Regions from separate parts of the Gemella sp. 27098_8_155 genome, predicted to be linked through region 2. Evidence: predicted binding sites of a transcription regulator. Region 2 holds the regulator's gene; the other holds the start of a gene.
What was found. Region 2 encodes CtsR, which represses protease genes until heat stress. Its sites were predicted from a motif close to ATGGTCAATAAAGGTCAAACA; they were not measured.
Positions count from the first base shown of each region.

Region 1: clpB (ATP-dependent chaperone ClpB) is a predicted target of CtsR. The motif match lies at 2,262-2,282, and genes of this name have one in related genera.

Region 1 is NZ_JAPWCA010000005.1:110,742-127,777, reverse strand. Features, by position in the region: gene clpB (ATP-dependent chaperone ClpB) at 1-2,112, opposite strand, end outside; gene O5Y44_RS03850 (3'-5' exonuclease) at 2,393-3,904, opposite strand; gene O5Y44_RS03845 (nitroreductase family protein) at 3,934-4,695, opposite strand; gene O5Y44_RS03840 (alpha/beta hydrolase) at 4,843-5,532, opposite strand; gene O5Y44_RS03835 (mannitol-1-phosphate 5-dehydrogenase) at 5,954-7,102, opposite strand; gene O5Y44_RS03830 (PTS mannitol transporter subunit IIA) at 7,134-7,577, opposite strand; gene O5Y44_RS03825 (BglG family transcription antiterminator) at 7,806-9,788, opposite strand; gene O5Y44_RS03820 (PTS mannitol transporter subunit IIBC) at 9,928-11,361, opposite strand; gene O5Y44_RS03815 (DUF5067 domain-containing protein) at 11,631-12,197, opposite strand; gene O5Y44_RS03810 (hypothetical protein) at 12,283-13,947, opposite strand; gene O5Y44_RS03805 (DNA cytosine methyltransferase) at 13,966-15,186, opposite strand; gene O5Y44_RS03800 (hypothetical protein) at 15,426-15,569, opposite strand; gene O5Y44_RS03795 (hypothetical protein) at 15,600-15,734, opposite strand; gene O5Y44_RS03790 (DUF4391 domain-containing protein) at 15,823-16,416, opposite strand; gene O5Y44_RS03785 (hypothetical protein) at 16,860-17,036, opposite strand, start outside.
Region 2 is NZ_JAPWCA010000009.1:10,881-27,916, reverse strand. Features, by position in the region: gene O5Y44_RS05225 (L-lactate permease) at 137-1,792, opposite strand; gene smpB (SsrA-binding protein SmpB) at 2,333-2,797, opposite strand; gene rnr (ribonuclease R) at 2,809-4,935, opposite strand; gene secG (preprotein translocase subunit SecG) at 5,029-5,259, opposite strand; gene O5Y44_RS05205 (PIN/TRAM domain-containing protein) at 5,336-6,415, opposite strand; gene radA (DNA repair protein RadA) at 6,640-8,022, opposite strand; gene O5Y44_RS05195 (ATP-dependent Clp protease ATP-binding subunit) at 8,025-10,499, opposite strand; gene O5Y44_RS05190 (CtsR family transcriptional regulator) at 10,504-11,022, opposite strand; gene O5Y44_RS05185 (nucleobase:cation symporter-2 family protein) at 11,241-12,500, opposite strand; purine riboswitch at 12,790-12,891, opposite strand; gene O5Y44_RS05180 (dihydroorotate oxidase) at 12,992-13,924, opposite strand; gene O5Y44_RS05175 (DUF302 domain-containing protein) at 14,097-14,474, opposite strand; gene O5Y44_RS05170 (LLM class flavin-dependent oxidoreductase) at 14,613-15,659, opposite strand; gene hchA (glyoxalase III HchA) at 15,671-16,534, opposite strand; gene O5Y44_RS05160 (MarR family winged helix-turn-helix transcriptional regulator) at 16,625-17,005, opposite strand.

The sequences.
Region 1 (17,036 bases), on a different contig from region 2:
TTTAGAATCAGTAAGTGTACCTTCGTCTAATAATTGTAGTAAGATATTGAACACATCTGGGTGAGCTTTTTCGATTTCGTCCATTAAGATAATGCTGTAAGGATTACGTCTTACACTTTCAGTAAGTTGACCACCTTCTTCATATCCGATGTATCCTGGAGGTGCTCCGATTAAACGGCTAACTGAGTGTTTTTCCATGTATTCACTCATGTCGATACGCACGATATTACGTTCATCATCGAATAAGTTAAGAGCTAATGCTTTAGCAAGCTCAGTTTTACCTACCCCTGTAGGACCTAAGAATAGGAAGCTACCGATTGGTCTATTCGGATCAGCGATACCAGCACGAGAACGTAAGATTGCGTTAGTTACACTCTCTACAGCTTCATCTTGACCTATTACTTTTTCATGAATTGTATCAGCAAGATGTAATAATTTTTCTTTTTCAGTTTCTACTAGACGAGTTACAGGAATACCAGTCATTTGACTTACGATAAATCCAATTTCATCTTCAGTAACTTCTTGTTTTAGAAGTTTATATTCTTCATGTTTAGATTTTTCTTCTAATTCTTCTAACTCTTGAGTTAATTTTGGTAAAGTAGAATATTGTAACTCAGAAGCTTTTTCTAAGTTATAGCTGTTTTGAGCTTGCTCTAATTCAACTTTAACTCTGTCGATTTTTTCACGAAGATTTTTAACAGCTGATAATTTTTCTTTTTCACTATCAACTTGAAGTTGAAGTTTATTTTGTTCTTCTTTTAGGTTAGCCAACTCTTCTTTTAAGTTTTCTAAACGACGTTGTGATACTTCGTCATCTTCACTACTTAAGGCTTTTTCTTCTATTTCTAGTTGCATAACTTTACGATTGATTGTATCCAATTCAGCTGGGTTAGAAGAGTTTTCAGTTTTAATAGTAGCACAAGCTTGGTCGATTAAATCGATAGCTTTGTCCGGTAAGAATCTATCAGTAATATATCTGTTAGATAATTCTGCAGCTTCTACAATAGCACGGTCAGAGATTTTCACACCGTGGTATACTTCGAATCTTTCTTTAAGACCACGTAGAATTGAAATTGTGTCTTCTACTGTTGGTTCTTTAACAAGAACTTTTTGGAAACGACGTTCTAATGCAGAGTCTTTTTCGATATATTGACGATATTCATTAAGAGTTGTAGCACCGATACAGTGAAGTTCACCACGAGCAAGCATTGGTTTTAAGATATTACCAGCATCCATTGCTCCATCAGTTTTACCTGCACCAACAAGCATATGAATTTCATCGATAAATAGAATTATTTTTCCATCTTGTTCTTTAACTTCTTTTAATACAGCTTTTAGTCGTTCTTCGAACTCACCACGATATTTAGCTCCTGCTACTAAACTAGTAAGGTCAAGTTCGAATACAGTTTTGTCTTTAAGACTTTCAGGTACATCACCGCGCACAATACGTTGAGCCAGTGCCTCAACAATCGCAGTTTTACCTACCCCAGGTTCCCCTATCAACACTGGATTATTTTTTGTTTTTCTTGATAAAATTCTAATTACATTTCTTATTTCTTCATCACGTCCTATTACAGGATCAATTTTACCACTACGTGCAGCCTCTACAAGATCACGACCATATTTTTCTAAAACTTCGTAGTTGTTTTCTGGATTTTCGTTCATAACTTTTTTACCTCCTCTGATATTATCGATAACAGCTACTAAATCTTTTAACGTTGTCACCTTATCGATATATTTTTTTACTATACTATTTTTCAAATAACTCGCAAGAACAATATGTTCACACGAAATAAATTTATCTTCATATTTCTCTTTATATTTATTAGCTTCTATTAATAAAGCATTCAAATCATTACTTAGGTAACTAGCGTAATTGATATTGTCTCCTTCTACACTATTTACTTTTGCAATCTCGTTATCTAACTCATGAGTTAAATTTACCTTATCAACATTTACTCTTCCTAATATATCACTATATAAATTACTACCAGTAAGAGCCGCTTTTAAGAACATCTCACTCGTAATACTTTGACTTTTTTTATCTGTTGCAAATTCGGAAGATTTCGCTAAGATTTCTTTCACACTATTAGTAAAACTATTAATATCCATTGTAAATCTCCTTTGATTAAATTATTAGATCAAAAGGTGCTTTTATTAGTTAACCAGTATCTCTAATATAATAAAGATACTGTCCTCAAAAGATACAACTAAATATTTAATAAACTAAAAGGTTTTATGGGATATATTTAAGTTTTATCTTTTTGACCTTCTTTGACCTTAAATTAATTATAACATGTTTGACTTTTTTTGACAATAGTTTTTTTGAAAAAAATTTAAAAAAGAAAAACATCAGTAATATCATAGTATTACCAATGTTTCACTTTAAATTTTATTTCTTAGAATTTTGTTTTTTATATAGTAATTCAATAGCTTTATTTAATCTTCCTTCTAATGAATCTCTATGTCTTTCATCTCTTTCTATACCTTCTTGTAGGATAAGTATTTCATTTTCGTAGTCTTTAATTTTTCTGTACGCCATAGCATAAGAGCGATATAATGCAGGTGCACTATAACCTTTTTCCCTTGCTATATCAAATAATTTTATAGACTCTTTTAAATTTCCTGCTTTTCTTTCATCTTCACCTTCTAGATAAAACGGAAATCCTTCATCAAACCCTCTATCCCAATCGTCAATATTCCCTATTTCAGTTAATGGAATTCTTTCAGCTTTTTTCGTTAATACTACTTGATTAATTTTAAACTTTTCTTTTGTTTTAACCTCAACAGTATCATCAATTTCCTTTGCTTCAAGAAGTAATTCATTCATTTTCACTTCATCAATACTTGTGGAGTTAACTAAATATTCCTCAAAATCATCATCCAAACCATACTCTAAAATACTATTCCATCTCTCTATTCCTTCATTATAAGAATCAAAAATATAAGCAGACAATCTATCTAATAACATAGAATTCGAAAAGAATATTCTAACATAATTAATTCCACCTTCCGTTTCAGTGCAATCTTCATTAACATACTCATTAAAATCTATTTTACTCTTATCACATATAATATATTTACCTTTTTTGGAAATTTTAAACCTTAAGAAATTTACACCATTAACTCTAATATCAACATAATTTGAACTATTTCTAAAAAATGATATAGTTCCAATGTCTATTCCATTACTTTTAAGGACATATAGAATATGGGCACAAACTTGTAAATCTTCATCTGTTGGTATATTTTTCTTTTTTCTATAATTTATTGGACCATCTTTACGTTTTAATCTATATAATTCAATCAAACTTATAAATATTTCACCACATGCCATTGCATCGGTAAGAGCTCTATGTGATTTTTCATTACTAATATTGAAATATTCTTCCAAAGTACTTTGCTTATAATTTTTTATATCTTCTATATATAATTTTGCTAATTGTAAAGTATCCATATACTTCAAACTTAAACTTATTTTATTTCTATTAAAAGCATTCTCTAGAAATCCAAAATCAAACTTAGCATTGTGTGCACAAAAAATTACTCCCCTGCTAGTAGGAATCTTAACAAAATCATAAAAAGATTTGATAACTTCATACTCACATAGTTCATTCTTTACCATTTCATTAGTAATGCCATTTATACTAGTGATTTTTGCAGAAATTGGAATTTTAGGATTTATAAGCATGTTAAACTTATTAATTATCTTACCGTCTTTAAAATGAGCAGCACCTATTTCCAATATTTTATCTTCATATGAACTTAATCCTGTAGTCTCAAGATCCACAGCAATAAATTCATTCATATTACTAATATCTTCTGTTGATGTAATTTTTCTAAAATCAACAACTATGTTTTCAGGTTGTTTAATAAATCTTTTAAAGAATTTAAATATGTTCATTTACATACTTTCCTTTATAATTAACCTTATTATTCCTTCTCACTAACAAAACCATTTTTTTCTAATAGTTCTTTAGTTACTTTTTCTATTCCTGAAGGTTGTGCATAGAAGTCAGCGAATTTCTTAGTCCATGTTTTTGTCTCACGTGCTTCAGCAAACTCTACCATAGTTTGACGGTATTCTTTTAATACTTCTACGTTTGATTTAGGAAATTCATTGTATCCTACATTAGCCTCTTCTGGTAATCTAGGTTTAACTTTTTCCGTAGATAACTCTTCATCTTTAACGCCGATACTTAGTCCACATAGGAACAGAGCATTTTTTGGAATATTTAGTAATTCAGAAATCCTATCTCCAAAACCTCTTACTCCACCGCAATAGACAATTCCGTATCCTAAAGACTCAGCAGCTAAAGCGGCATTTTGCATCGCAATACCAACATCTAAAGTACCGATAAGTAGTGGTTCATATTGATTAGAAATATCAAACTCTACACCTTCAATTTCAAACGCTAGTTTGATGTTAGTATAATCTAAACAATATAGTAAGAACGCAGCTGAATTTTCAATATGAGCAGCATTACCAGGTGCTTTATCACGAATTAAATCAGCGATTTGTTGTTTAGTCTCACCTGTAGTTACGATAATACTATAGTGTTGACCATTCATCCAACTAGAACCTTGTTTAGAACTAGCGATGATTTGCTCAAGGTGTTCTTTAGGAAGTTCGTTTCCTTTTACAAAACTACGAGTCGTACGATGATCTAGCATCGTTTTAATTACTTCATTCATATGTTACCTCCGAAAATTTCTAGTAATAGTAACTTAATTATAACGTGAAAAAGAATAGAATGAAAGAAAATAAGCTTTATTAAAATCTATCTACTCATTTACAATCTATTCTTTCTTTTTTATTTTAAAATTAATTAATATTTCTAATTAAACATTTTCAATACACCATATAAATGCTTTAGCTACACGTAAATCTGAATTACTGAAATGACCACCTTTATTCCATTCTAATATTGTATTTATATTATCATTTTTTAATAGTTGTTCCTGATTTCTAATATTATCTCCTACTTTAGACATTACTTTATTTTTCGTCTTCTCTTCAGTATCACCTAGGCTTAGATAAATAGTGTTACTTAATGGCGTATTATTATTCATAAATTCTTCCCAACCATTAAACCAAACAGACGGAGAAGCCGCCACAATACCTGAAAATGTATTTGACTTATACGCACTCCAAAGACTAAATAAACCTGCTAAAGAATAACCACCTAGAATAAATATAATTTCATCATCTAGATTATATTTTTCTTTAACCATTGGTATTAATCTACTTTCAATAAATTCTAAAGTATCTTTAGTACCAGAACCGAAAGATTTATTTCCAAATGCTGGAGGTGCTTCCCAAGGAGAAAGTTCATTATTCCAATCCTCTATTTTAAAAGCAATAAGTGAGAATTGTTTTTCTGTATTTTTTTGAATTTCTGCTACTTCATTATCCAATACTTCTATGTCATGTTCATCAACAGGTTGAATTAATAAGTATTTTGCACCATCAGTTATATATCCAATACATTCTTTATCATCGATGACAAACTTCTCTTTTCTGTATTTCATTAATTTCTCTCCTGTAACATTTCTTTATACATATATAATATAATTCTCTTCATTTCTCTTTAAACATCGGATTCTAACGATATTTAATAGTTCTCTAACGTTTTATTAATACTAGATACTTCATAAAAAATTCCTATTAATTCTTAAAAGAGCTTATTCCCTTTTTTCTATCATCACCAAATTTTCATTTTATAATCTATTATTAACTCATGCTACAATGATACCATCTTTAGTAGTAATGTCAATAGCTACAACGTATATTTTTATTTTTTCTAAAACAATGCGAAAAGTCTTTAGAATCAATAATTCCAAAGACTTTCGATTATTATTTTATATATAAATTTCTAATAATACATACTATTTCATTCTTATGTATACACGTCATGCCATAATTTTACTATAGAGATACTTGTATGTATTATTAAACTAATTTTTCATAACCTTCTTTAATTTTATTTAATAAGGCTGTGTCCGTCAATTCTGTTACTTCACTTAAAGCTTCAATAACACCTTTTTCTTTAATTAGTTGTTCAAGTTTTACAGATTGTTCATCTTCTTCAGATTTAAATGTAAGAATATATGAACAAGCTTTTAATAAAGCACTATTTGATAATCCTAATTCTTCTGCCTCTCTAATAGGTTTAATAAATCTTTCATTATACCCTAATTTTCTTATAGGAGTACGACAAATTCTAGAAACATTATCTACAATACGAGGATTTTCAAAGCGTTTGATTGTTTTATTTCTATAAGCTTCCATCTCTGCTTTATCGAATCCCCATTTTTTCTCAAGTAATGCACTAGTTTCTTCTAATACAGCAATGAAATCTTTTCTTACGTCAGCATGTTTAGCACCATCTGAGACTAACTCAATACCTAAGTAATTCGCAATATAGCTTAGTGCTGCATGCCCTGTATTTACCGTAAATAGTTTTCTTTCAATAAATGGATTAAGATCTTCTACGTAGTGTACTTGTTCAATATTTCTATTACTTTCTACTTTAATTTTATCCGCTTCTATAACCCATTCACAGAATTTCTCCACTTCAACTAGAAGAACATCATCATGTTTTTGAGCTGGTACGATTCTATCTACTGCCGAATTTGGGAATCCTACATATTTATTAACAAACTCTTGTTCTTGTTCTGAAAGGTGTTTAAATACTTCTGTTTTTAAAAATTCAGATCCAGAAATCATATTTTCACAAGCGATAATATCTAATAATTTAGTATTATTATTCTCTACTTTTAATTTTAATCCTTCTGCGATGTCTTTAGCTATGATAGGCAGAACATTCGGACCTATAGAAGTAGTAATTAATTCTACTTCACCTATTGCTGTATAAAGTTGTTCTTTTTCTTCAGCAATGTTTAAAGCATCAAAGTTATTAAGTTCAACTTCTTCGATATTTTCATCTAATATTCTAATAGTGTATGTATCACGGCGTTTTAAATCATTAACCACATCTTTATTAATATCTACAAAAGTAATGTGATATCCAGATTTATTTAATAATTCTCCTATGAATCCACGTCCGATATTTCCTGCACCAAAATGTAAATTTTTCATTGTAATACCTTCTTACTAATTTTATTTTTAATTATTCAACTTCTGATAATAAAGTAATAACTTCTTCTTCAGTAGCAGCGTTTACTAATTTTATAACATTTTCTTGTTCTGAACAGAAGATTGCTATTTTTGATAATAATTCTAAATGCTCACCGTCTTTACCAGCTATACCGAATACTACGAATACCATCTTGTCTTCTGTATCTTCAGGTTTAGCAAATGAAACCCCACCTGGAATTTGAATAATAGAAATTCCTGTGCTTTTAATTGATTTTTTTGCTTCATCTGTTCCATGAGGAATCGCAATAAAGTTCCCCATGTAAGTTGATACGATTTCTTCTCTTTCTAACATCGCAGGGATGTAATCACTATCTACATATCCATTTTCTACTAAGATTTCTCCTGCTTTTCTAATCGCTTCTTCTTTATTACTAATTTCTTGCCCTAACCTAATATCTTTTTTTGTTAAATTCATCTTCATTTCTCCTTCGAGTTTTCTTGTTCTGTTTCTTATAAGTTAATTATACCTTTAGTTATCCTTCTAAACAATATCAAAGTCGGCAAAACACTTTTTGCCAAAATAGAGTTATAAATACTGAAAAAAAATTAATTCAGCAGTAAATCACTTTAAAATATCGCTATATATGAACTTCATTTATAACAAAATAGCGACCTGAAATTAATTTCCAAATCGCTATTATAACTATAACTGTAAAATATAATTTTTCAAGATTAGTTCAATCTTTGTAAGGATAAAGTCTTTATTCTTACTAGCTAGAGCTTTAGTAAATACCTCATCATCTAATATCGCAATACTAATTTGACTAAGCAAATCTGTAAATTCTTGTTGATTTTGACTGACCATCACTATAAAATTATCAATAATCTGATCACTTTCCATTGAATCCTTCATAACGATACGATCATTTAATGAACTAATAATAACAAACGGTTCTTCGATATCATTATTTAACGTATGGAAAAGAGCTATGTTCGTATTAGGAATAACTACAGAACTTTTATTATGTCTTTCTAACAAACTATCTAAGACTTCATTTTTATTAGTGATATTCAGTGTCGAATCAGTTAAAATACCTTTTAATATTCCTTCATAGTTGGCTTGGCTGTCTGTTTCAACATACTCAGTGTTTTTCAAAATAATTCGACACGCACTGCTAAACTTATCAATATTGACAATATTCTCTCTTTTAACAGTATTATTTCTTTTGAAACTTCTACTAGATAATATTTTTTCGCGAATTAAGTTTATATCTTTTTCTTTTAGTATAGTCGGGATTAATAAGTAATCGACATCTTGTTCCAGTTCGATTGTAGATATAACTACGTCATAATTGTTTACTAAAGGTTTAGTTACCTTACTAGGAATTGTATATTCTAGATTTTTTATTTCAGGAATATTTTTTCTAATCTGACTACCTAAAATTTTTGAACTTCCTATTCCACTAGCGCATATTACAAGAGCACGAATAAAATTCTTTCTATAAATTTGTTCATAACTAGAAGCAAAATGTATAACGATATAACTTAACTCCGTAGAATTAAACATTATTTCATCAAAAACAACTAACAGTTCTGATTTAATTACAAGATATAGCTCATTATAATTTTTCAATACAAAATCTTGTAATTCATCATTCTCCTCTGTTAGGTTCATCTGATGTCTTTTTATCGCAGATTCAACATGAGCGATAAGACCGCTAGAAAGATTCGTATCTTGTGTAAAATCCACATTCATTTTTTCAGATACATATTTTATCAACAGACTAATCTTATATACTAGAGTATATGAATACTTATCATTTAAATATGAAAGTTGTTCGATTAAACGACATGTTTTTAATATTTTGACAAGGAATTGGATTATATCATCTGTAATATCGAAGTCAATTATATCTTTAGAAGCGGTTAGTAGTGATTTTATACTATCATATTCTTGTTTCGTAATATTTTCTTTAATATCAGTTGGATAAGACATTCGAAGAAAAACTACATTTAAACTTATAAGGATTTTCTTAATACTTGAATCAGTATATATTTTAAACACATCAAGATGTTTATTTTCATAAAATACCTTTTTTAAAAAATCAAAGTTCAAGAATTTAATGAATGGATTACTTGATAAAATACTACGATCATTTAATCTAGTGAAAAATTCCTCATCACTAATCTCATTACATAGCAATGAAATAAGAAGTACTCTTCGATCTACCTCACTACCTTCTATTTCAATACCCTGTCCTTTTTTTCTAATCAATGTCAACTTGTAATCAGATAAAATCTTTTCTATAGTACCTATTGCAGTTGCAACAGTATTATAACTTAACATCAGTTTTTCAGAAATATCTTTAATCGAAGTATCTTCACTTAAAATTAAAAAGCATAATATTAAATTTAATCTAGTTTCTGTTGAATATGCATAATCTTCAAAACTAGCTTCAAATAGCGAAGAATCCAGCTCAGATAAATCACCTTTTAGTACATACTTAGACTTTTCTTTCGTTAAATCAATTCCAAGTTGATCTAATGAACTCTCTAAGTTTTTAATCTCTCTATAAAGTGTTCTTTCTTTTATTTTTGTAGCCTTAGCTATCTCTTTTATACTAAGTGCTTCATCAGTATTTTTCAACAAAACTTGTAATATTAGTTTTTCACGTTCGTTAAACATATGACCTCCATTCAAAAATATCCAAAACTTTCTTTCATAATAAAAATATGACTCCCTCTTAGTAATGCATATCGCCTTATCTAAGAAGAAGTCATGAACACTACCGTCTCTATTTACAAAATATTATATAGTTATTTTTCTATTTTTGCAAATTCTCAACGATTTCATCGTATTTTGGACTGTTTAGGAAATTATCTACAGATACGTGTAGAGCTTTTCCATTCATTTGTTTCGCTCTTGGCGTTAATTCGTTTTGAGTTACGATTAATAATCCACTTTCCTCATTTAGATTTCTAATCGCTACATTTGTTACTTCATAATCAAGTCCAGCTTTTTTCACTTTGTTACGTAGGATAGAAGCACCCATCGCTGAACTTCCCATTCCTGCATCACAAGCGAAGATGATTCTTTTAACATCAGCATAAGAAGTTTCACTTGCAGTATCAGCTGCTACGTCTTGACCTTTTGATTCAGCTTTCATGTTGCTTACTTTGCTTTGAGCTGATTCTAAATCTCCATCACCTTTATCACGTTTTAAAATAATACTTGCGATTACGAATGTTACTAAAGTAGATACTACTACACCAGCAACTACAGCAAAGTAACTTCCAGTTGCTGTTTGAGCAAGTACTGCTAAAATACTACCTGGTGATGCTGGAGCACGAAGACCTGCACCTAATAATTGGAATGTTGCTGTACCACTTACTCCACCTGCCATAGCTGCGAAGATTAATGCAGGTTTCATTAAAATGTAAGGGAAGTAGATTTCGTGGATACCACCGATGAAGTGGATGATTGCTGCCCCTGGAGCAGAAGCTTTAGCAGAACCTTTTCCGAAGAACATGTAAGCTAGTAAGATACCTAATCCAACACCTGGGTTAGCTTCTAATAAGTATAGAACTGATTTACCAGTATTTAATGCTTGTTCAGTTGCGATTGGTGTTAATATACCGTGGTTAATCGCATTGTTTAAGAATAAGATTTTTGCTGGTTCGATAAACACGTTAGCAAGTGGTAATAAATGCGCATTAATAATCACATCTACACCAGCACTAAGTGCATTTGTAATAACTTTAACAATAGGTCCAATTCCAAAGAATCCTAAAATAGCTAAGATAAATCCAAGAATACCAGCTGAGAAGTTATTTACTAACATCTCTAATCCAGTTTTAATTTTTGGTTGAACTGCTTTGTCAAATTTTTTCATTAGGTGAGCTGCGATAGGTCCCATAACCATAGCTCCTAGGAACATTGGTGTTCCACCTAAACCTTTTTCTGTAATTGTCACTGTTCCAACAATAACACCCATAGTAGCAATCGCCGCTACCACTCCTCCACGTTCATCATGAACGTTTTTACCAGCTGAATAAGAAATTAATAGTGGTAACAGGAAGAATATCATTGGTGCAACTAATGCCGCAAGTTTTGCGTTTGGCAGCCATCCTGTTGGTATAAATAATGCAGTAATTAATCCCCAAGCTATGAATGCTCCAATGTTAGGCATTACCATACTTGAAAGAGCAGTACCGACTTTTTGAACTAAAACTTTTAAACTACTTTTATTTTCGCTCATAAGTATAAATCTCCTTTTGTTTTTTACTTTTATCTTATGAACTCATTATACATTCTGCCTAGTCAACGAACAATATCAAAGTAGGCAAAATGAATTTTGCCAAATTGAAAACGTATTACAAATACGTTAATACCAGTATTTTAGGAAATAATTTCATATTGGAGAAATAATTAAAAATAATTAATGGTTGGGGTTGAAATAGGTATAAAAGATTATAAATTCGTCAAAAAATTCGGACTGATATAAGGTCAATCCGAATAAAATTTATTTTATTTCACAGCAAATTCTTGGCTACCTAGTTCAATTCGATCTACGCCTTTATATGCAGTAAGTTTAACTGGTGTAGACAAATCAGCAAGTTTATAGGCTATAGCTCCTGAAACAGTTCCACCTTTCTTAATAATAGCAGACTGATCCTTCACTAATTTTCTATCTGGATGAGCTGCTACTTGAAGTCTATTCAATTTATTTTTATCAATATCTTGAACTGCATCGTTTGGAAAAGCGGCTAACCAAGCAACTGTAGGTGAAATTGTATCTTTATCACTCTTATTTGTTGTATCATACCAAAATGCAATTACCGGAGTATCACCATATTCATTACCTTCAGCACCAACAGGAATTATTTTATATTTAGTAATTCTTAAATCAATATCCCTCATTATTACTTTTCCGTCTTTAAATGTATATTCACCATCCCTACTAGATGAATTAACCTTCCCATTGTTGGTTTCATTTCTAACGGGATTTTCTTTCTTCTCTTCCTTCATTGTTGAACATCCACTTATTAATAAACTAGACGCTATTAATACTATTAATAATTTTTTTAATTTCATAATACTCTACTCCATTCATTTTTATTATTTTAATTGTATATTAAAAATCTATAACTTTAATTTTGAATTTAATAACACAAAATACTTAATAAGAATAATCACTATCTTCTCGTGGAGCAGCAACTTTTCTAGATATATTTTTGTTTAATTTTCTGTTAGTTTTTATTTTTTCAATATTTGATATTTTATTTTTTGAAACCCACCCTATTGCATCTTCTGGCGGATTTTTTTCGTCTATCCAAATAAACTCAATCCCAATTTCATCTGTATCTACATACTTTATAAATCTTATTGCATTTATATGTAACTCAGCTAATCGTTCTGAAGTAAGTAATTCTCTTTCTTCTAATTGGAATACTCCTCTTAACAACCACTCACCCAAAATATCTTGTCTATCGATTGATTGAATAGCCTTCCCTGAGTCTTGGTTGATATATGCATCTATTACGTTTCCAGAAGAAATAAATTTAAGTTTAAATGTTCTATTTTCCTTTGACAACGCTAATGAAGATTTACCTTCTTCTAATTTCCCTGCATCCTTAGCAAAAAAATCTGGAAAATTCTTATGGAAATTTTTAGAATCTGGTATGGGAATATACACTTCTCCTACAGGTCTATACACCATTTTTTCAATTTCATATGTTAAATAGTCATCATTTAGATTTTTAATATAATTTATTAGATTGAATCTTAGTTCTTTCTTCTCTGCCGTTTTATTATTTTCAATCAATATTTTTTTTAATAAATCAATTATAACATTACTGTCCTCAATACTAAAATTGTCTCTAAGATATTTTTCTACTTTTTTTATTCTCTTTTCTCTAGTACTTTTCCCAATCTTACTTGAGCCATCAAATGCATTAAAACCTGAACTTTCCTCTACTTTTCCATCTTTATTAGGTATCATCCACGATACTGTTTGTAAAATCTTATTTTTTTCAAATTTTCTAGAAAGTAAATGTAGATTTTCAAATATATAAAACGGGTCTTTTACATATTCTAATTCCCATTCTTCCAATATTATGTCTTTATTTTTAAAATTCATATATAATTGACTATCTGCTGACGTATATTTATAAAAGTGTTTCCCATCATTAAATTTGAAGTTTGTAGGAGTTTTTAATGACGTAGCCCCTTCTATTTCAATATTTTCTATATCGATTGGCAAATAATCAATTTCTCCAACATAAATTTTAGGATTTTCTCCTTTTTTTGATGGCATTAAAACATGATAGACTGATTTAACAGTCACATCATCATATACAAATCCTTTTAATTGCTCTTTCGAAGAAGCAATACGCTTGTTTCTAAGTAATGATATTTCTTTAGCTAATTCATAATAGTAATTATTATTTATATTATCATTTTCTTCTTTTGTTTTTGCATTTTGCGAATTGTCTCTAATAGTGTTGAATTTATCTATCCAACCTCTTGATTGACTATCACTTTTAAATTGAGCTATTTTTTGATCTCCAGAAGAAATCCCAAATGATTTTATTCCTACTAAGTATTTATTTTTTTCATCTAAAATTATAGAAGCATCAAATGATGTATTTGATATATCTTCACCAAATGCATTAAATGATTTTTGAAATACTGTTTCTTGAAATTTAGAATTAATAATAGGTGCCACAAAATCTTCACTTTCTTCATCTTCCTTTTTTTGAGAAAAAGCTTCACTTAAGCTCGCAAAGTTTGTTATTAATAGTTTGTAATTCTGTTTATCTTCTTTATTTAATTTAAACCACATGATTTATCCCTTTATTTATTAAATCTCTACTATGCTATAAAATTCTAAGCTTCCACCTTTCTTTACTAATCTCAGATATTCTTCACTAGTTAAAGTAGGTAATTTTTTATCATAATTTTTTATACAATTCTTTGCTTGTTCAAGGGTTTCAACTACTTCTTTAACGTATGATTCACCTTCAAAACGACTTTGCATTTTTGTATATATTATAGAGTATCTAGAGGACATTTTCGTTTCATTTTTTTGTATGAATACTCCATCTAATGCTAAAGAAATATTTTCAGCAATTCTAGTAATCACTGGTACTACTACACTATTCCCAGCTTGTTTATACAGCTGACCATTAGAAACATCCTCAGGTAATTTATAATCTTTAGGATATCCTTGAGCATTAAAAGTTTCTTTTGGAGTTAATTTTCTTATTTCTCCTGATGAGGTACATATTAACGGGACGTTGTGACCACCAGTTCCCATATTAGCTGTTAGTGCAGGAACTACTCCACTTTTATTTTCTCTAACATACTGTCTTCTCCATTGATATACAGTGTTCTGACTAGTTATTTCATCTTTTAATTTATCATAAAATGGTTGTTTCCCATCTCTATAATAATATATTTCTTTTTCTTTTATATCAAAATCAATAATATCTGACAACTTTGTTTCCAACTTAATCTCTTTTGGAAATTCAAATTTATCAAATGATTCTTTCTCTAAAAAACCAACTATATAAATACGTTCTCTATTTTGAGGTACATTTCCATAATCTTTACCATTTAATACTTTCCATTTTATATAATAGTTATTTTCAGTTAAAGCTTCTTTTATAACTTTAAAAGTATTACCATGGTCATGAGTAACCATGTTTTTTACATTTTCTAAGAAAATAGCTCTAGGTTTCTTATTTTTTATTATTCTTAATAATTCGAAAAACAAATCACCTCTTTCATCTTCAAACCCTTTTCTATAACCTGCTATACTAAATGCTTGACACGGGAATCCCCCCACAATAACATCTAACTTTTCTTCCTTTATTTCTTCTGGTTTTACTTCATGAATATCTCTAGGATCCAGAAAAACATCAGGAAAATTTAATTTATATGTTATTCTAGCATTTTTATCTATTTCATTGGCATACACCACTCTGAACTTATTAGTTTTTTCAAAACCTAATTCAATTCCACCTACTCCACTAAAAAAAGCGGCAACATTATATTTTGTAGAACTTACAGAATTTGTCATGTATAACTACTCCTTTTAAATTTTATTAACACTTTATTATATCATAAAATTATAGATAATGTTTTTATAGCGTTTATTTTTAATTTAATATAACTTTTTTAAAATGTATTGATACTCTATTTTTAGTAATAAGAAATTACATATTAAATTATATATTAATTTACTGAAATATAAAACCTTATACTAAAAGAAGAATTCCAAGTATGATTCTTCTACTTAGAATTCTTTTCTTATAAACTCTACATATTAATTTTATTTTCCTTCTTATTATCTACTTTACTATCGTCTGTTTCTTGTTCATTACTTTCCGACTTCAAGATATCTTCTATCCACTCAAAAAAATCTCTTAGTTCTTCCTTGGATACCTTTAACTCATCGTACATAACCTAAAACTTCCTCTCCTCATTATTTTATTATTCTTTTATGATTTCATAATCAAATAATCCATCTATCAATTCAATTTTATTAATTTTATCGAAATCATATTCAAAGATAGAAGCAATAATTATCTGATTATCTGGAAAATCTCTTTTTAAAATATTCATCATTTTAACTCCCAAATTTTCATTTCAACATACTACTTATTTTATTTTATAATTCTTTTAATTCAGAAGTTAATTTCACTAGGCTATTACACTATTTTTCATTTTGTACTTTTTTTAAAAGACTATTAATTTGTTTTTGTATTTTTTCATGGTCTATACTATTTAATACTCTCTCTTTTAATGTATCACCTGAGAATCTATCTAATTCATTATTAGAGATACTATTTAATAGATTTTCATACATATCATCTAAGCTAATGCCAGAAAATTTTAATAGATTTTCATCTTCACTTAACCAATCTGATTGAAATATTTTTTGTATATTAATCGTTTCAGCTTCTCTACTAATTTCTTTATAACTTAATGAGTATTTTCTTTTATTGTTATACTCTAATACAAACAAAATATGATATGGTATATTTTCATCAATAATATATATAACTGAATCATCAATTTTATAATCATAGAGTTCTACTCTAAATACATCTATTTCTTCTACAAAAATACCTTTTGCTATCTTCATAGTTGTAGAATCTATTTTATTTTCCCATGTTATAGACTTAATCTGATTTTCGAAATAGTTCTTAGCTTTATTAGAAATGGATTTTTTAGTATAAGGATCTTTATAATACTTCTGTTTAGGAATACATCTATTAAATTCTGTACTTTTGGGTAATCCTAACATTTTTTTCACCTCTTTACTTTATACCAAGAAAATAAATTCATCCTGAACCTTTCGTTTTCAGTTCTGTAACTCCTCTAAATTTAAATAATCTATATATTTTTTATTTCAAGTGCGAATAGAATGCTGTAGTGCACTATAATTTGTCTATAAAATAAATCTATCTCACTTTCCCTTGTTAATCCCATTTTTTTAGGTATCGCTTACGCTTCTACTTTAACATTTTCTTATATTTTTTCATATACATATTCTGCATTTATACTCATCATAATTATCACTCCCATGTGTTTATTTTGATTATACACTTATATATTTCTATTAGCAATACAAATGAGGTGAAATTTAATTTTTATTTAGGACCTGCACTCATATTTTTATAGTTGTTACTTATAAAACAACTTTTTAACAAGATATAACTAATCATTTACTTAATATAAATAAAATACTTATTCATCATTTCCTGTATTTTTTAATATTTCTTTACTATATATTTCTGAACTATTTCCTAAATTTTTAATTAATTCATTAATTTGACTAGTTGGAATATTAAATTTAGGTTTGAAATTTTTCAATATTTCTGATGTACCACCTAAGTTACCAATAATTTTACTAATATTACTACT
Region 2 (17,036 bases):
AATAATACCATTATTTCATCTTATTGTAAACAAATATACTAGCTAAAACTCTATAATTTACGATATTTTTTTTCGTTAGCACTTTCAAAAAAAAGAGATCGAGTATGACTCGATCTCACTTAAAATTATTCTTTTATTATGGGTGTACTGGAATCATCCATCCAAGTACTCTAGTTGATTGAAGTGCGACGATAGCACACACAATAATTAATAGGATGAAACTGTGTTTAACTGTAAATTTAAGTAAGTCTGACTCTCTTCCTACTAATCCAACCGCTGCAGCTGCTACTGCGATAGATTGTGGAGAAATCATTTTACCTACTACTCCTCCAGATGCGTTAGCCGCTACTGCTAATAGTGGATCCATTCCTACTTGGCTAGCTGTAACTTGTTGTAATTTAGCGAATAGTAAGTTAGCTGATGTATCAGAACCAGTGATGAATACTCCAATCCATCCAAGTGCTGGAGATAAGAATTTAAATGCTCCTCCAGTTGCCGCTAAAGCATATCCTAGAGTATTTGACATACCTGATGCATTCATGATGTAAGCAAATCCTACTACGAAACAGATTGTTAGTAATGCAATTTTAACTTCATTAAATGTTTGCGCGAAAGTTATAGCTGCATCTTTCCAACTAATTTTAATGATAAATTTAGATATTATCGCTGCTACTAAGATTGCTGTACCAATTGATCCTACTAAATCTAACTTGAATACTGCAGCTATTTCTTTACCAGATACTGAACTGATAATATTGTTGTGAATAAATGGAACCTTCGGATTTAAAGCAATTGTTTTGAAGAATGCTTTAGAAGATTTCATAGTCCATAAGAAGATAATCACTGTTAATACTACGAATGGTGACCAAGCTACTAAAACCTCGTTTAAGCTGTGTTTTGCTTTAACATTGTCTTTTCCATCAACTTCTTTTTCATCAGCAAATCTCCAAGTTGTTTTTGGTTTCCAGAATTGAAGTAAAACAACGATTGAAACTAATGATACTAATGAAGAAAGAATGTCAGGTAATTGTTCTCCCATATAGTTAGAACTTATGAATTGTGCTATCGCAAATGACCCACCAGATACTAATAATGCAGGCCATACTTCTAATGTTTTCTTAAATCCAGCCATGATTAATACTAAGTAGAATGGAATAAAGATAGACACTAATGGTAATTGACGTCCAATCATCGCTGCGATTTCAGCAGCTGCGATTGGTGATCCATTTGCATAAGTTGCTAATCCATCCATAGCTGTTACCGGTGCTCCAACTGCTCCGAATGCTACTGGCGCAGTATTAGCGATCATACAAACACCTGCAGCATAAAGTGGTTTAAATCCTAAACCTACTAATAATGAAGCCGTGATTGCTACCGGTGCTCCAAATCCTGCAGCTCCTTCTAAGAAAGCCCCAAATGAGAATGCAATGATTAATGCTTGGATACGACGGTCATCAGTTAATGAAGTAATACTGTCTCTGATAATATCAAAGTGACCAGTTTTAACTGTCATTTTATATAAGAATACTGACGTTAAAATAATCCAACCGATAGGCATAATACCGTATACCATACCGTGAATTGTTGAGAACGCTGCGAATTGGAATGGCATTTTAAAGAATACGCATGCAATTACAATTGCTACTAATAAAGTTAAAAGTCCTGTTAACCACCCTTTAACTTTAAATCCTGCTAGTGCTACTAAGTAAAACACAATCGGAATTAATGCAACAAGTGCAGAAAGATATAAATTATCAGCAACCGGCTGTAATAATTGAGTGAATTTTTCCATAAATACACTTCTCCTTTGTATAAATATATTTTGTTTGGTTTGTGAAAATCTATTGTTTTTAACTACCAAATAATATGTTAACTAAAAATAAAATATTGTAAAAATTCTTAACTGTTTATTCTAAAGACTATTTCTCTCCGTCTCTTTAAATCAGATATATAACAGTTTTTTTGCTGTTACATTTTTTACTATTTAGATATAATAACTCTTTTAGATTTGATGGTAATTTGTCAACGATTTTCTTGTTTACATTAAATATTGTAGCACGCTTTCATTTAAATGTAAAGCGTTTTTTTAGTTATTTTTACAACATTCTTAAAAAATCCACTAATACCAAAGAAAATAATATATATTTTTTTGAAAAAATTAACGTTGTTTTTTTATAACAGTTCTATTTTAAGAAAATATTAATTATTAGAATCCATATCATAAAGTAATATTCTTCTATTATTTTATACTTCATATAATAAAAAAACATATTGTAATAAACTTTATCACAATATGTTTCTCTATATTTTTTATAAAATAATACGTAGTTTTTTAATATTTTTGTTTGTCTTTTAATACTCTATTAATTTCTTTATTTGCTTCTTTTTGCTTCAGTACATGACGTTTATCATAATTCTTTTTACCTTTAGCAACCCCTATTAATAGCTTAGCATAGCCATTTTTAATATAAAGTTTCAGTGGAACAATACTCATTCCTATTTCATTTTGAATATTAGTTAATGAAGCTATCTGTTTTTTCTTTAGTAATAATTTTCTTACTCTTAATGGTTCATGATTAAATCTATTTCCCTCTTCAAAATGAGAAATATGCATATTATAAACAAACATTTCACCTAATCTTGTTTGGCAATAAGAATCCTTTAAATTAATTCTTCCACGGCGGATTGATTTTATTTCTGTACCAGTTAAAACTAAACCTGCCTCATATGTTTCTTCTATGAAATAATCATGATTTGCTTTTTTATTCTGAGCTATTACTTTAATTTCTTTATTCATAATATCTTCCTCTACTTATTACTTATTATTGATTTATGTTTTAATATTTTAAAATCTATCTCCTGATTTTCTAAATCAACATTTGCGACTTTAACAATGACCTCATCTCCAAGTCGGTATACTTTTTTCTTTCTTCTTCCAATTAATATCATATTTTTTTGATCATACGTATAATAATCATCATTCATAGCTTTAATATGAACTAAACCTTCAATATTACTTCTCTCTAACGTTATAAATACTCCAAAGTTAGTAACACTAGAAATAATTCCTCTGAACGTCTGTTCTTGATATTTAAGCATATACTCACACTTTTTCATTCTGTCAACTTCACGTTCACAATCTACAGCTCGTTTTTCATATTCTGAAGAACTTTCTGCCAATTCTGGTAGTTTTGTTATGAATCTATCAATAGTTTTATCTGATACGTCTCCATTGAATAAATAAGTTCTTATCATTCTATGTACCAATAAGTCAGGATATCGTCTTATTGGCGATGTAAAATGAGTATAATATTTTGTAGCTAATGCAAAGTGTCCAATATTATTTGTAGAATATCTAGCTTGATTCATAGTTCTTAGTAAAATTGTAGAAAGCATCGGCTCTACCACTTCACCCTTGAATTTTCTAAGCATATTGGCAAGAATATAAGGTTCAATTTCGTCAATTTTCCCTTTTGTTCTATATCCTAGACTAGCCGCAATATCAAAAAATTGTCTAAGTTTTTCAACTTTTGGCTCTTCATGAATACGATAAATGAATGGTACTTGCATCCAAAAGAAATGCTCTCCAATAACTTTATTTGCACTTAACATAAAATCTTCAATAAGGCGTTCTGATATACCTCTTTCTCTCAACACTATATCTAGTACTTCACCATTCTCATCTACAACAACTTTTGATTCCGGTTTATCAAAATCAATTGCACCTCTATTTTCTCTATTTTTACGAATTTTTTTGGATAATTCTAGCGCTATATTTAACATCGGCACATAGTCTTTGTATTCTTCTATAACTTCTTTATTTTCTGCATAGACTTCATTAACCTTTTTATAAGTTAATCGACCTTTAGATTTTATTACCGCTGGATAGATATCATAACTCTCAGGATAACCTTTGGAATTAAAATCAATATCACAACAAATGGTATACCTCATTACATGTGGGTTTAACGAACAAATATTATTAGATAATTTTCTCGGTAGCATTGGTACAACTCTATCTGCTAAATAAACACTACATCCTCTATTGGCAGCTTCTTTATCTAATGGACTATCTTCCGTAACATATCTACTGACATCGGCTATAAAAACTTTCAATCTATAACCTTTTTTAGTTTTAACTACCGAAACGGCATCATCTAAGTCTTTTGCATCATCTCCATCAATTGTAACTACCATTTCATTTGTACAATCTATATATTTATCTTCAAGTTTAATCTCTTCGCTAATTTCTTCAGTTTGTTCAACTACTTCCTTTGGAAATTCATTCGGGACATTATGTTTATATATCACTGAAAGAATATCAACTCCTGGATCATCTTTGTGACCTATTGACTTGATTATTATCCCTTTATGATCTTCAAAGCTGACCTTAGAGTAATCAGTAATTTCAACCAACACCTTAGTTCCATCAACTAAATTGAAGTTCTTCGCATTAGTTATTTTTATATATTTTACAATATTTTTATCATCACTTTTTACAAAAGAGAAAAATTTTCCATTAGTTAATGTTCCAACTGTATACTTAGTATTTCTTTCTAGTACTTTTTGAACAATACCTTCTAGATTACGATCATCTTTATATACACTATCAACTTTAACTAAAACAACATCACCAGTCATGGCACTTTGAGTAAATCCTTTAGGTACATAGACTTCTATTCCTAAATCAGCCGAATAAACAAATGCAAAGCCTTTTTGATGTAATCTAATTACCCCTTCTACTTCTAAGGCCTCTTTGATATAAAGAAATTTCTCATTAGGTAATTGAGTTATCACTAATTTTCTTTCTAACTTTCCAACATTCTTAACTAACTCAACAAATTCTTTTGCTGAATCAATATTTAATTTTTCTTTTAAATCTTCAATACTTAAAACTTTATCTTCTTTGAATATTTTTTCAATTTTTTCTAACATATAATCCTCCTTTTTTAGATTATACAACATATAATTATTTCTATAAAAATAAACCTAAAATGAAATTACATTTTAGGTTTATCATTGTTTAGTCTATAATTTTAACCAAGTAAGACACACTAGTGTTATAAAAAATATTAGTCCTAGTACTATTGTAATTCTTTGTAAAACTAATTCAGCACCTCTTACTTTTTGTTTTCCAAACAGTTCTTCTGCTCCACCAGTTAATCCAGATAAACCTCCAGATTTACTTTCTTGTAATAAAACTACTACAATTAACAGAATACTGCTCACTATTGCTATTGTCATTAAAAAAGTGTGCATACTCTCCTCCTAAAATAATCATTCGTTAATACAATACAATTTATATTAACACATTTTTTCAAAAAAAGCAAATTTATTAAACAATTCTTGTGAATATTATTCTTCCTGAAGATGTTTGTAGTACACTTTGCACTTCAACTTCAACAGTTTTACCTACGGCACGTTTACCATTTTCAACAACAATCATTGTACCGTCTTCAGTATATGCTACACCTTGATTATTTTCCTTACCTTCTCTTAGAACCTGAACTTCTAATTTTTCGCCTGTAGTTAACATAGGTTTTACAGCATTACTTAAATCATTAACATTTAAAACCTTAATAGATTGTAAAGTAGCAAGTTTATTAAGGTTATAATCAGTTGTTATAATAGCACATTTATATTTTAAAGCATAGTCAATTAGTAGATTATCTACACCTTTATGCTCGTTATAATTGTATTTATTATCAATCTCAAGATCAATTTCTTTCATTTTTTGAAGGTGCTCAACACAATCTAACCCTAATCGACCTTTTGCACGTTTTAATGGATCTTCCGAATCTGAAATTAATTGTAATTCTTTTAATACAAATTCAGGAACTATAATTTTCCCTTCTAAAAACCCAGTTCTAGCAACATCTTGAACTCGTGAATCTATTAAGGCACTTGTATCAACAACTTTAGCTACTACTTTCTTAGTTTTCACTTTAGTTTCTTTTTCTTTTGGTTTAGATCCAAATTTAAACGCTGTAAGTATATTTAAAAATTCACCTTCACGTCTATATCCAAGTACTAATCCTAAGTATCCAAAAACAATATAAATCACAGCCGAAATAATTCTACCCATTATTCCCACACCAGCTATAACATCTACTCCTGATGAAAGTAAACTAGCTAACAGTAATCCAAGAATTAATCCTATTGTCGTGAAAACAATTTTTTGTATTGGTGTTCTAGTAAGACGATCTTCGATTCTTTTTAACATTGCTACAAATCTATCTGAAAATAATAAAGACATTAATACAAAAAATACTGTAGTTCCAATTGTAACAATGATTCTTAACATCGTCTCACTCATTGAAGTAAATATATTATAATAAATCAATGCACTAGTTGTTAGTGTTCCAACAGTTATTCCTAGAAAAAAGGAAATTGTAATTAAAACTTTTTTCAACATGAAAATCACTCCTTTAAATATTTAATTGTAATTTAAAATTATTAATTATTCTCTAATAATTTTATATTGTATGATAGAGAGATATAAAACATCTCTTCTAACTATTCTACTACATTCTACTTAAAATTAACATAATTAAATTCAAAATAATTTAAGTTTTTTTATACTAATAGATGAATAGAGAAATAAATATACTAAATCTCTACTCACCTATAATTATTTATTTAAAAAACATTGCTAAAAGCTATGTCTAAACATTCTCTAATATCTTTTACCGGTATTATTTCAATCCCATCTGGAAAATCAGAATTTTTCATATTACCGATTGGCACTATAACACGTTTAAATCCATGTTTTTTAGCCTCATTGATTCTTTGTTCAATTCTACTTACTCTTCTCACTTCTCCAGTTAATCCAACCTCACCAATGAAACAATCATTCATATTAACCGCAATATCTTTAAAACTTGAAGCAACAGCCATAACCACACCTAAGTCTACTGCAGGATCATCAATCTTGACTCCACCTGATACCTTAACATAAACATCTTGTTGTTGAAGTAGATACCCTGCTTTCTTCTCAAGAACAGCCATTAATAGAATTAATTTATTATACTCTAATCCAGTAGAAATTCTTCTTGGGTTATTAAAAGCAGTTGGTGTTGTTAATGATTGAATTTCTACAAGAAGTGGTCGGCTACCTTCCATTGTACTTATAATTGTTGCCCCTGCAAGATTTTTGCTTCGTTCCTCAAGAAACATCTGAGAAGGGTTTGCTAAATCCTCTAGTCCACTATGTTTCATTTCAAAAATACCAATTTCATTAGTAGATCCAAAACGATTTTTTACTGCTCTAAGAATTCTGTAACTATGTTGCCCTTCTCCTTCAAAATATAACACTGTATCAACCATGTGTTCAAGCATACGTGGTCCTGCAATAGTTCCTTCTTTAGTAACATGCCCTACTATAAATATTGCTATATTTAAACTCTTAGCAATCTTCATAAGTTGTTGTGTACATTCTCTAACTTGAGTAATACTTCCTGGAGAATTTTCTAGGTTAGGGTTATAAATTGTTTGAATTGAGTCAATGACTAAAAACTGTGGTTTTATTTTTTTTACAACTTGATAAATTAAATTTAAATCAGTTTGCGCATAAACAAACAGTTCATCCGTGTTATTTTTTAACCTATCAGCTCTTATTTTAACCTGTCTCACAGACTCCTCACCTGTTACATAAAGAACATCGTGTTCTTTGGCTAAATATGCTGATATCTGAAGAAGCAATGTAGATTTACCGATACCTGGATCTCCACCTAAAAGGACTAATGATCCTCCTACAACTCCTCCACCTAAAACCCTATTTAATTCACCGCTATCTGTAAGTGTTCGTGGAACATCCTGTGTAGAAACTGATTTTAGTTTCCCAGCTTCTACACGTTCTGTATCATTTATTTTAACTTCAAATTCTGTATGTTTAGTAGCCTTTTTTGCTTCAACTACTTCTTCCATAGATGCCCATTTTTTACAATTAGGACATCTTCCCATATATTTTAAGCTTTGGTAACCACAGGCATTACATTCGTATTTAACATTTACCCTTGCCATAATTACCTCTTAGTTTTCTTTACAACAAAATTATCATTTTTATAATCAATATTAATAGTTCCAGTTAATTCAGGATTTCTTAATAGTTCTTCACTTAATAAGTCTTCAATATTTTTTTGAATACTACGTTTTAATGGACGTGCTCCGTATTCTTTTATACTACCGTCTTCAACGATTTTAGCCATGGCTTTTTTCGTAAGTTTAATAGTAATATCTCTATCTGCTAATCTCTTAGATAATCCATCAATTAATAACTCAGAAATTTTTTCTAATTCTTCTTTTTCAAGAGTTTTGAAGACAATAATATCATCTATTCTATTTAAGAATTCTGGACGATATTGTTTTTTCAATGCTTCCATCATAGTATTCTGAACATTTTTGTAATCATTTTTAATTGATTCACTTCCACCAAATCCTACGAATTTTTGATCATTTAGTTCACTTACTCCAACATTTGAAGTCATGATAATGATAGTATTTTTGAAATCTACTACGCGACCTGAAGCATCTGTTAAACGTCCGTCATCCAACACTTGTAATAGAATATTAAAGATCGATGGGTGAGCTTTTTCAATTTCATCAAATAGTACTACAGAATATGGTTTTTGACGAACTTGTTCTGATAGTTGTCCTGCTTCCTCATATCCCACATAACCTGGAGGAGCTCCCACAAGTCTACTAATTGAGTGTGGTTCCATATACTCACTCATATCAATACGTATCATATTATCTTCTGAACTAAACAATGCTTCAGATAAACTTTTCGCAAGTTCTGTTTTCCCTACCCCTGTAGGGCCTAAGAAAATAAAACTTCCTATCGGTCTATTCGGTGCTTTGAACCCACTTCTCGCTCTTCTAACTGCTTTTGCTAGACTTACTACAGCTTCATCTTGTCCAATAACTCGTTTGTGTAAAATTTCTTCTAGTTTTAAAAGTCTTTCACTTTCTGTTTCTGTTAATTTAGTAACAGGTACACCAGTCCAAGCAGCAAGAACTTCAGCTACATGCTCAGCACTAATTTTAATTTTATCTTTTGATAAACTGTCTTGCCAAGAAATTTTAAATTGTTCAATTTTACTAATTACTTGGTTAACTTCATCACGTTTTTTAGCTGCTATTTCGAATTCTTGATTAATTACAGCTCTATCTTTTTCTTTATTTAAACGACTTAATTCATCTTCATATTCTTTTAATTTTTCTGGAGATTTATAAAATCTTAATTTAACTTTAGAACAAGCTTCATCGATAAGGTCAATTGCTTTATCTGGTAAACATCTATCAGTAATATATGTTGTACTTAACTTAACCGCTGCATCTAAAGCTTCATCTAAAATTTCCACATTATGATGTTCTTCATATTTATGACGTAATCCTTCAAGAATTTTAATTGAATCTTCTGTATTTGGTTCTTCAACTTTAATCGGTTGGAATCTACGTTCTAAAGCTGCATCTTTTTCAAAATATTTTCTATATTCTTCAGTAGTTGTAGCTCCTATACATTGAATTAAACCACGTGATAATGCTGGTTTTAGGATGTTTGATGCATCGGCACTACCTTCAGTCCCTCCAGCTCCAATTATCGTATGAATTTCATCGATAAATAAAATAATATCTCCTGCATCTTCTATTTCAGTAATGATATTTTTTAATCTTTCTTCAAATTCACCACGATACTTAGTACCTGCAAGTAAAGTTCCCATATCTAGAACCATAACTCTCTTACCTAATAAATTACTCGGAACATTTTGAGATACTATTCTTTCTGCTAAACCTTCAACAATAGCTGTTTTCCCAACTCCAGGTTCTCCAATCAATACCGGATTATTCTTAGTACGTCTATTTAAAATCTCTATCATACGAGTAATTTCTTTATCACGTGCTAAAACCGGATCTAATTTGTTATTAAATGCATCTTTAGTTAAATCTTTAGCTAATGAATTTAAAGTTTTAGTTTTTGCTGAACTATCTTCTGGTGCTTCTAATTTTTTAAATCCATCAAATAATTTAGACAGTAATCCTTGGCTTTGTTTTAATAATTCAAATAGTTCCGTAATTAATGCATCAACATTAACTCCTAACTTATCAGTTAATAAACGAACCGCAGTCCCTGTTTTCTCATTAAGTAAAGATAATAGTAAGTGCTCGCTTGTAACTACAAAACTAGATGTATCATCTGCAAATTGTTGACTTTTTTCTATAGTTCTAACAGCTCCATTTGTATAATCTATCTTCATTAAAACATTACGATAAAAATCAGTACCTTCTAATTCTGCTTCATAAAAGTCTACTACGTTTTTTCTGAAGTCATCATAATAAACACCATATTTATTAAGTGTTTTACATGACAATGTATTATTCATACTCAACATAGCTAATAGTAAGTGTTCAGTTCCTACGGCCTTAACACCAAAATCATTAGCTTCTTCTTTTGCTGTCGTTAGCACCATAAGGGCCGTTTCATTAAATCTTATGTACATAACCTTATCCTCTCTTATTATATTTTATATTTGTTAAAAATCTTATTGTTAAATCTTTTAAATTCGCTTTTGTTTTAGAAATCATCTCTTCAGCACTATTTTCATCAATATGCTCTAAAAACTGATTATGCACTTCTGTAATAATCTCTACGCTATCTATAAAATGATTGTAATCAAATTTATCTATGTATTCTTTTTCAAGTAGAATTTTAGCTATTCTCATAGCTTCATCTACCTCTAAAATTTCATTATCTATTGTCTCAATTAAATAGTCTATGTAATCTTTATTTTTGTGAAGGGTTATTTTAGTAATTCTAATAAATCCTCCCCCACCACGTTTACTTTCTATAATAAATCCATGCTCCGGAGTAAATCTCGTTTTTATTACATAATTTAATTGGGATGGTACACAGTCAAATTTTTGTGCGACATTACTTCTTTTAATAATTATATGATCCTCTGTTGCCTCATTAAATAAGTTCATAATATATTGTTCAAGAATATCTGTCATATTATTATTCATAAGGGCACCTCCTTTATTGACTAAAATTGACCTTTATTAAATTATACTACATCTACAATATTTTGTACACAAAAAACATTGATTTTTAAGCCTAAACACATAAAAAAAGAGAACGTTTTTATAAAATCGAAATATTGTCTTAATCGATATTATAAAGTCATTCTCATTTTAAATTCTAATAAGTTTCTGTATCTAAATCATAATCTACAGTTAACTAATTATTTATTAATTTTTGATCTTCTATTAAATATTAAATTCATTATAATAGCAACTATTGTTCCTAGTACTATACCACTATCAGTAAACATACGAACAAAACTTGGTAATTGTGCAAATGCTGTTGGTACTGTAGTGACACCCAGTCCTAATCCCACTGAACAAGCTATTATCATAAGATTTTCCTGTTTAGCAAAGTCTGTATTACCTAACATCTTAACTCCATATGCTAGAACCATACCAAACATACTAATCATCGCTCCTCCCAATACTGGTTGAGGTACAATTGTAGCTAAAGCTCCGATTTTTGGAATAGATCCAAAAACTAGTAGTAAAAGTACCATTACATACATCACTTTTTTACTTTTCACACCTGAAATTTGCACAAGACCTACATTTTGAGAATAAGTTGTATACGGGAATGCATTTACTAATGAACCTATCATTACAGCTAAACCTTCAGCTAAGTAACCTCTTCGTAAATCAGGTTCTTTAACTTCTTGATTACAAATATTTCCTAGGGCATAATATACACCAGTTGATTCAATCATACTAACAATCCCCACTATAACAAATGTTAAAATAGCACTCATATTAAATTCAAAACCAGTAAATTTAAATGGTGTTGGATGTTGGAACCAACCCGCTTGTGATACTTCTGATAAACTCACCAATCCCATAAAACTAGCAATAACTGTACCAGATACTAATCCTAGAAGAATAGCAATTGATTGGATAAATCCAGTAGTAAATTTATATATTACTAAAATAATTGCTAAAGTAATACATGCTAGTAAAATATTTTTTGGATTCCCGAAATCTTTTGATCCTTCTCCTCCTGCAATATAATTCATCGCAACAGGCACTAAAGTAATACCAATAATCGTTACTACACTTCCTGTAACAACAGGAGGGAATAATTTAGCCACCTTCGCAAAAAACGGTGCTATTAATACAACAACCAACCCAGAAACGAAAATAGCTCCATACATAGTTGGTAATCCAGAACTATTACCTATAGCTATCATCGGTGCTACTGCAGTAAAAGTACATCCAAGAACAACAGGTAAACCAATACCTGTAAATTTACCTTTATAAACTTGTAGAAATGTAGCCACCCCACACATGAAAATATCAACTGACACTAAATAAGTTGTTTGTTCTGCTGAAAGACCTAATCCACCAGCCACAATTATCGGAACAATAACTGCTCCTGCATACATTGCTAGTACATGTTGTAAACTTAAAATAAAAGTTTTCAAAATTCTTATCTCCTTAGTTATATATTATTTTTTGACAAATATAACTATATAAATACAAAAAATCGCCTATAATTACTTATAGGCGATTTAAAATTCTACTACAAATAAATGGGAGTGACTCAAAAATCGTGATTTCGGGGAAATCGATTTTGTCGAGTCACCCCCGCACAGTTTATTAGATATCTAAAGAGCTTTTATAAAGCGATTTTAGATATCAATAAACCACTGCGTCTATGAGTTTTCTTGTAAACTTTTTTAAAATCTAGGATTTTTGGGCCAACTCCAATAATATTATAATAAGAATGCCCATAGTCATCAAATTTACGGTCTGATGGTAGAAACTTGCAAGCCATATTCTTGCCTTTATATGTGCTATATTTTGTCTATACAATATATAATAACAATTTTCAAAATTATTTTCAAGTGTTATCTATTTTTTCTGTTACATCTTCATCGTTAATTAAAATTTATACTATATATATGCTAATTATTTATTCTATTACCTTTAATTTACCTCTAAAGTCATCTAAACTTGAGTACCCTTTTTCTTTCATCACTTCTTGAAGCTCTTTAGTTAGTCTAGCAAAAACTGAAACTCCTTCCTTATGAAGAGTTGTTCCTACTTGCACTAAATCAGCACCACATAGAATATGTTCAAATACATCTTTACCATTTATAACTCCACCAGTTCCAATAATTTTTATACTAGGATTCAAGCGTTCCCTAAATGCACGAACATTAGCTAATGCAGTTGGTTTTATATATTCTCCTCCTAGTCCACCAAATCCACCTTTAGGTTTGATAACTACTTGTTCTTTATCTAAATCAATATATAAACCATTCCCTACACTATTTACACTATTCACATATGTAAGAGGATATTTATTAAGAATTTTAGCCATTTCATCAAAATGAGCAATATCGAAATACGGAGGTAGTTTTACCCCAATAGGTTTTGTAAAAAATGTGAATACCTCAGCCAATAATTTATCTGTAAGTTCAAAATCATAAGCAATCTGAGGCTTTCCTGGTACATTTGGGCACGATAGATTAAATTCAGTCACACCTTCATATTCACTCTCTTGAATTTTTTTTAATAGAGCAATATTTTCATCATAACTCATACCTGTTACAGATAAAAACTGTAATTTTGCACCTGCTCTTTGGCGTTCAATAACATAATCTAAATAGTAATCTAAGCCATTATTTGGCAACCCCATTGAATTTATACTTCCTAAAGCAGTATCATAATATCTAGGCTCAGGATTACCTTCTCTATAATCACGAGTTGCAGTTTTTGTAACAAAAGCCCCCGCTTCACTATTCGCTAATTCATCTAACTCCCTAGTCGTCATACAGTGTACCCCTGATGCATTCATTAATGGGTTAGATAGTTCTATATCTAAAAAATTTGTTTTTAACATTCTTCATACCTCCTATGTATAATAATAACAGTTTATCATAAAATACTCTCAATAACCATTGATAAAACTAGTTTTAGATTTATATTCACATAAAAAAGAAGAATTATAGAAAATCAATTTTATCTATAATTCTCCTTATTTAATTTTCTTATCTAAAATAAACAATTCTTAATTATACTTCTAGATACTTAATGATATCTAAATACAAATTATCCATTTTTGGTAAAATGTCTTTTATTCTATCAGAATGTTCTTCTTTTAACCATGAAGTAGGTTTTTCATATAATACTTCTGTTTTATCATCTCTCTTAATAAGTAATAATTTAAGTGGTAGGTTAAAACTTAGATATAAGTCATCTTGCATTAGTAAAGTTCCTACTTTTGGATTACCAAAAACTACATATTGAATATCCTCTAATTCTAAACCAACATTTTTAGCATATTCCCCTTGGTTTATATTTAAAAATTGGTGAATGTTATTTTTTTCTAAATATTCATCTACTCTTGATTTTACATTGACAAATTCGTCATTAATTAGATATTTTTCCATAATTTACCTCTTTTTTACTATTATTAAGTTTATTTGATTTCATAATACACTAATTATCTACTTTTGTCATCAATTTAGTTTTCAAGAAATTATAAATTTTAGCAATTAAGAAGTAGTATTTCTAAATTCACCAATAACCTATCCATTAATATCATCGATAACCTCTTTTAATAGTTCATATGAATGATGCTGTGCTTTTTCGTCATAAATATATGAATTTATCATTAATTCATCGAACTCTACCCTATTTTTCAAATCTAAAATTTGATTTTTCACAGTTTCCTTATTACCAATAAATGAGATTTTTGTCATCTGATCAACGACAGCTTTCTCATGATCAACTATCTCATCATGTTCAAATGCAATTGGCCCAAAATGTGGCACTTTAGTTGTAGCTATATAATTTTTCCAAACCGCTTCTTCCGATTGTACTGGAGGAACCATACCTTGAGGATTACTTGTAATGATATTTAAAAATGATTGAATCTGAGTTGTTGATAATCTTTTTGCTTCTTCATCGGTATCTGCAACAACTGCATTAGCACCTAAAATTACATACGGCTCACTTAAAACTTCTGATGGTTTAAAGTAATGTCTATAAATTGTTACTGCATTTTCCATCATAGCTGGAGCAAAATGCGATGCAAATGAATAAGGTAATCCTAGCTCAGCAGCTACATATGCACTATCAGTACTTGAACCTAGTATGTATAGTGGAACATCAAGCCCAGCAGCTGGATATGCATGAACAGGTCTTGTATCTTTAAAATACCCAGATAGCTCCACGACTTCTTTTTTAAAATCCATCTCTCTATTTGTGTTTCTTCTAATAGCTCGCGCAGTGTTATAATCAGTACCTGGAGCACGACCTAAACCTAAATCAACTCTTCCTGGATAAAGAGTCTCTAAAGTTCCATATTGTTCAGCAACTATATACGGACTATGATTAGGCAACATTACTCCACCTGATCCTACTCTAATATTTTTTGTATTATCTAATGTACGTTGTATTAGTAATTGTGTCGCACTACTTGCTACACTTTTAGTATTATGATGTTCTGCAATCCAATATCTTTCATATCCTAATTCATCAGCCTTTTTAGCTAATTTAACCATTGCGTCAATAGCATCTTTAAAATTCTGCCCCTGTCTTAATGGAGCTAAATTTAAAATTGAAATTTTCATAATTATCACCTCTATTTATTTACCATTTTTAACAACTCATCTACAGCTACAATTCCTAGTTGATTTGCTGCAAGAGGACTGTCTCCAGTTATTAAGTTTCTATCTATATGAACCTGACCGCTTATTGCTTCATTTACTATTTTCGCACCCAAACTTTCTAGCTTTTCAGCTAATAACCATTTTAATTTTCCTGGCATATAGCCAATTTCTTGGTTTGCTCCCTCATCTATACTATCTGGGAAAACAGTCATTTCATAATTTTTAAATAAGAACTCTGATTCATCAATATTTCCTGAAATTAATGCAGCTGGACCATGACAAAGTGTTATGATTTTTTTATTCTCTTTAATTGCCCATTTAAGAACCTCTTTTACTTCTCTACTTTCAGGCAAGTTAATCATTGCACCATGACCACCTGGTATGAAAACACCTGAATAAGGTGAATTTTCTGAAGTAATATTCTCCAAAATTCTATCTAATTTAAGAGGATTCTCAAATTTTTCTATATATTTATTATAAAGCTTCATAACATTTTCATCTTTTTCTGGCATTGCCCACATCTCTAATTTTACAGAGTTTCCTGATAAAGTAACAATATCTATCTCAAATCCAGCAGCATCCATATGTAACATTGGTAATAATGTTTCTACAGGGTGATTACCTGTCGAAAAATACTTTCCATTAGACATTTGTAAATATCTTTCATCTGTCGCTATCATTAAAATTTTATTCTTTTCACCACTATATGTGTTTTCAAATTTAAAACCATCAAAATTTGTCACAGGGCTTGTATATATACTCAAAGAATAGTCTGATGGAAAATATGCATTATGTTCTGCTCTATCTTTTACTGGTTGATTTGTTAATTTTGTCATTTTAATTCTCCTAACTTTTATTTGAAAATATTTGCTTGCACAAACAAGTACATTAGTAAAATATAAAAATCAAAATAATAAATTCTGATTTTATATTTTATCACTATTTCTATTTAATACATCTGTAACTATACTTGTAGTATTTTCTAGGTACTTTTTTCCTTTAGGTGTTAATTTTATACATACACCTCTCTTATCCTCAGCAGAAGAAAATCTTTCTATTACACCACACGTATTCTCAAATTTAGCTAACATTCTTGATGTTGCACTTAAACTTAATGAAATCTTAGTACTTAAATCTGTCATTCTTAATATATTTCCTTCGGTTTCATTCAAGTAATGTAAGCTATAGTATTCATTTAAAGTTATTGGATGCTCTCCTTTTGATAAGGCATCTTCTAATTCAGTACTTATTTGTTTCATATTACTATGAAATGCTATCCATTTATTTACTACTTCTTCATTATTCATTTGTCACCTCTTAATTTACTTGCGTTTGCAA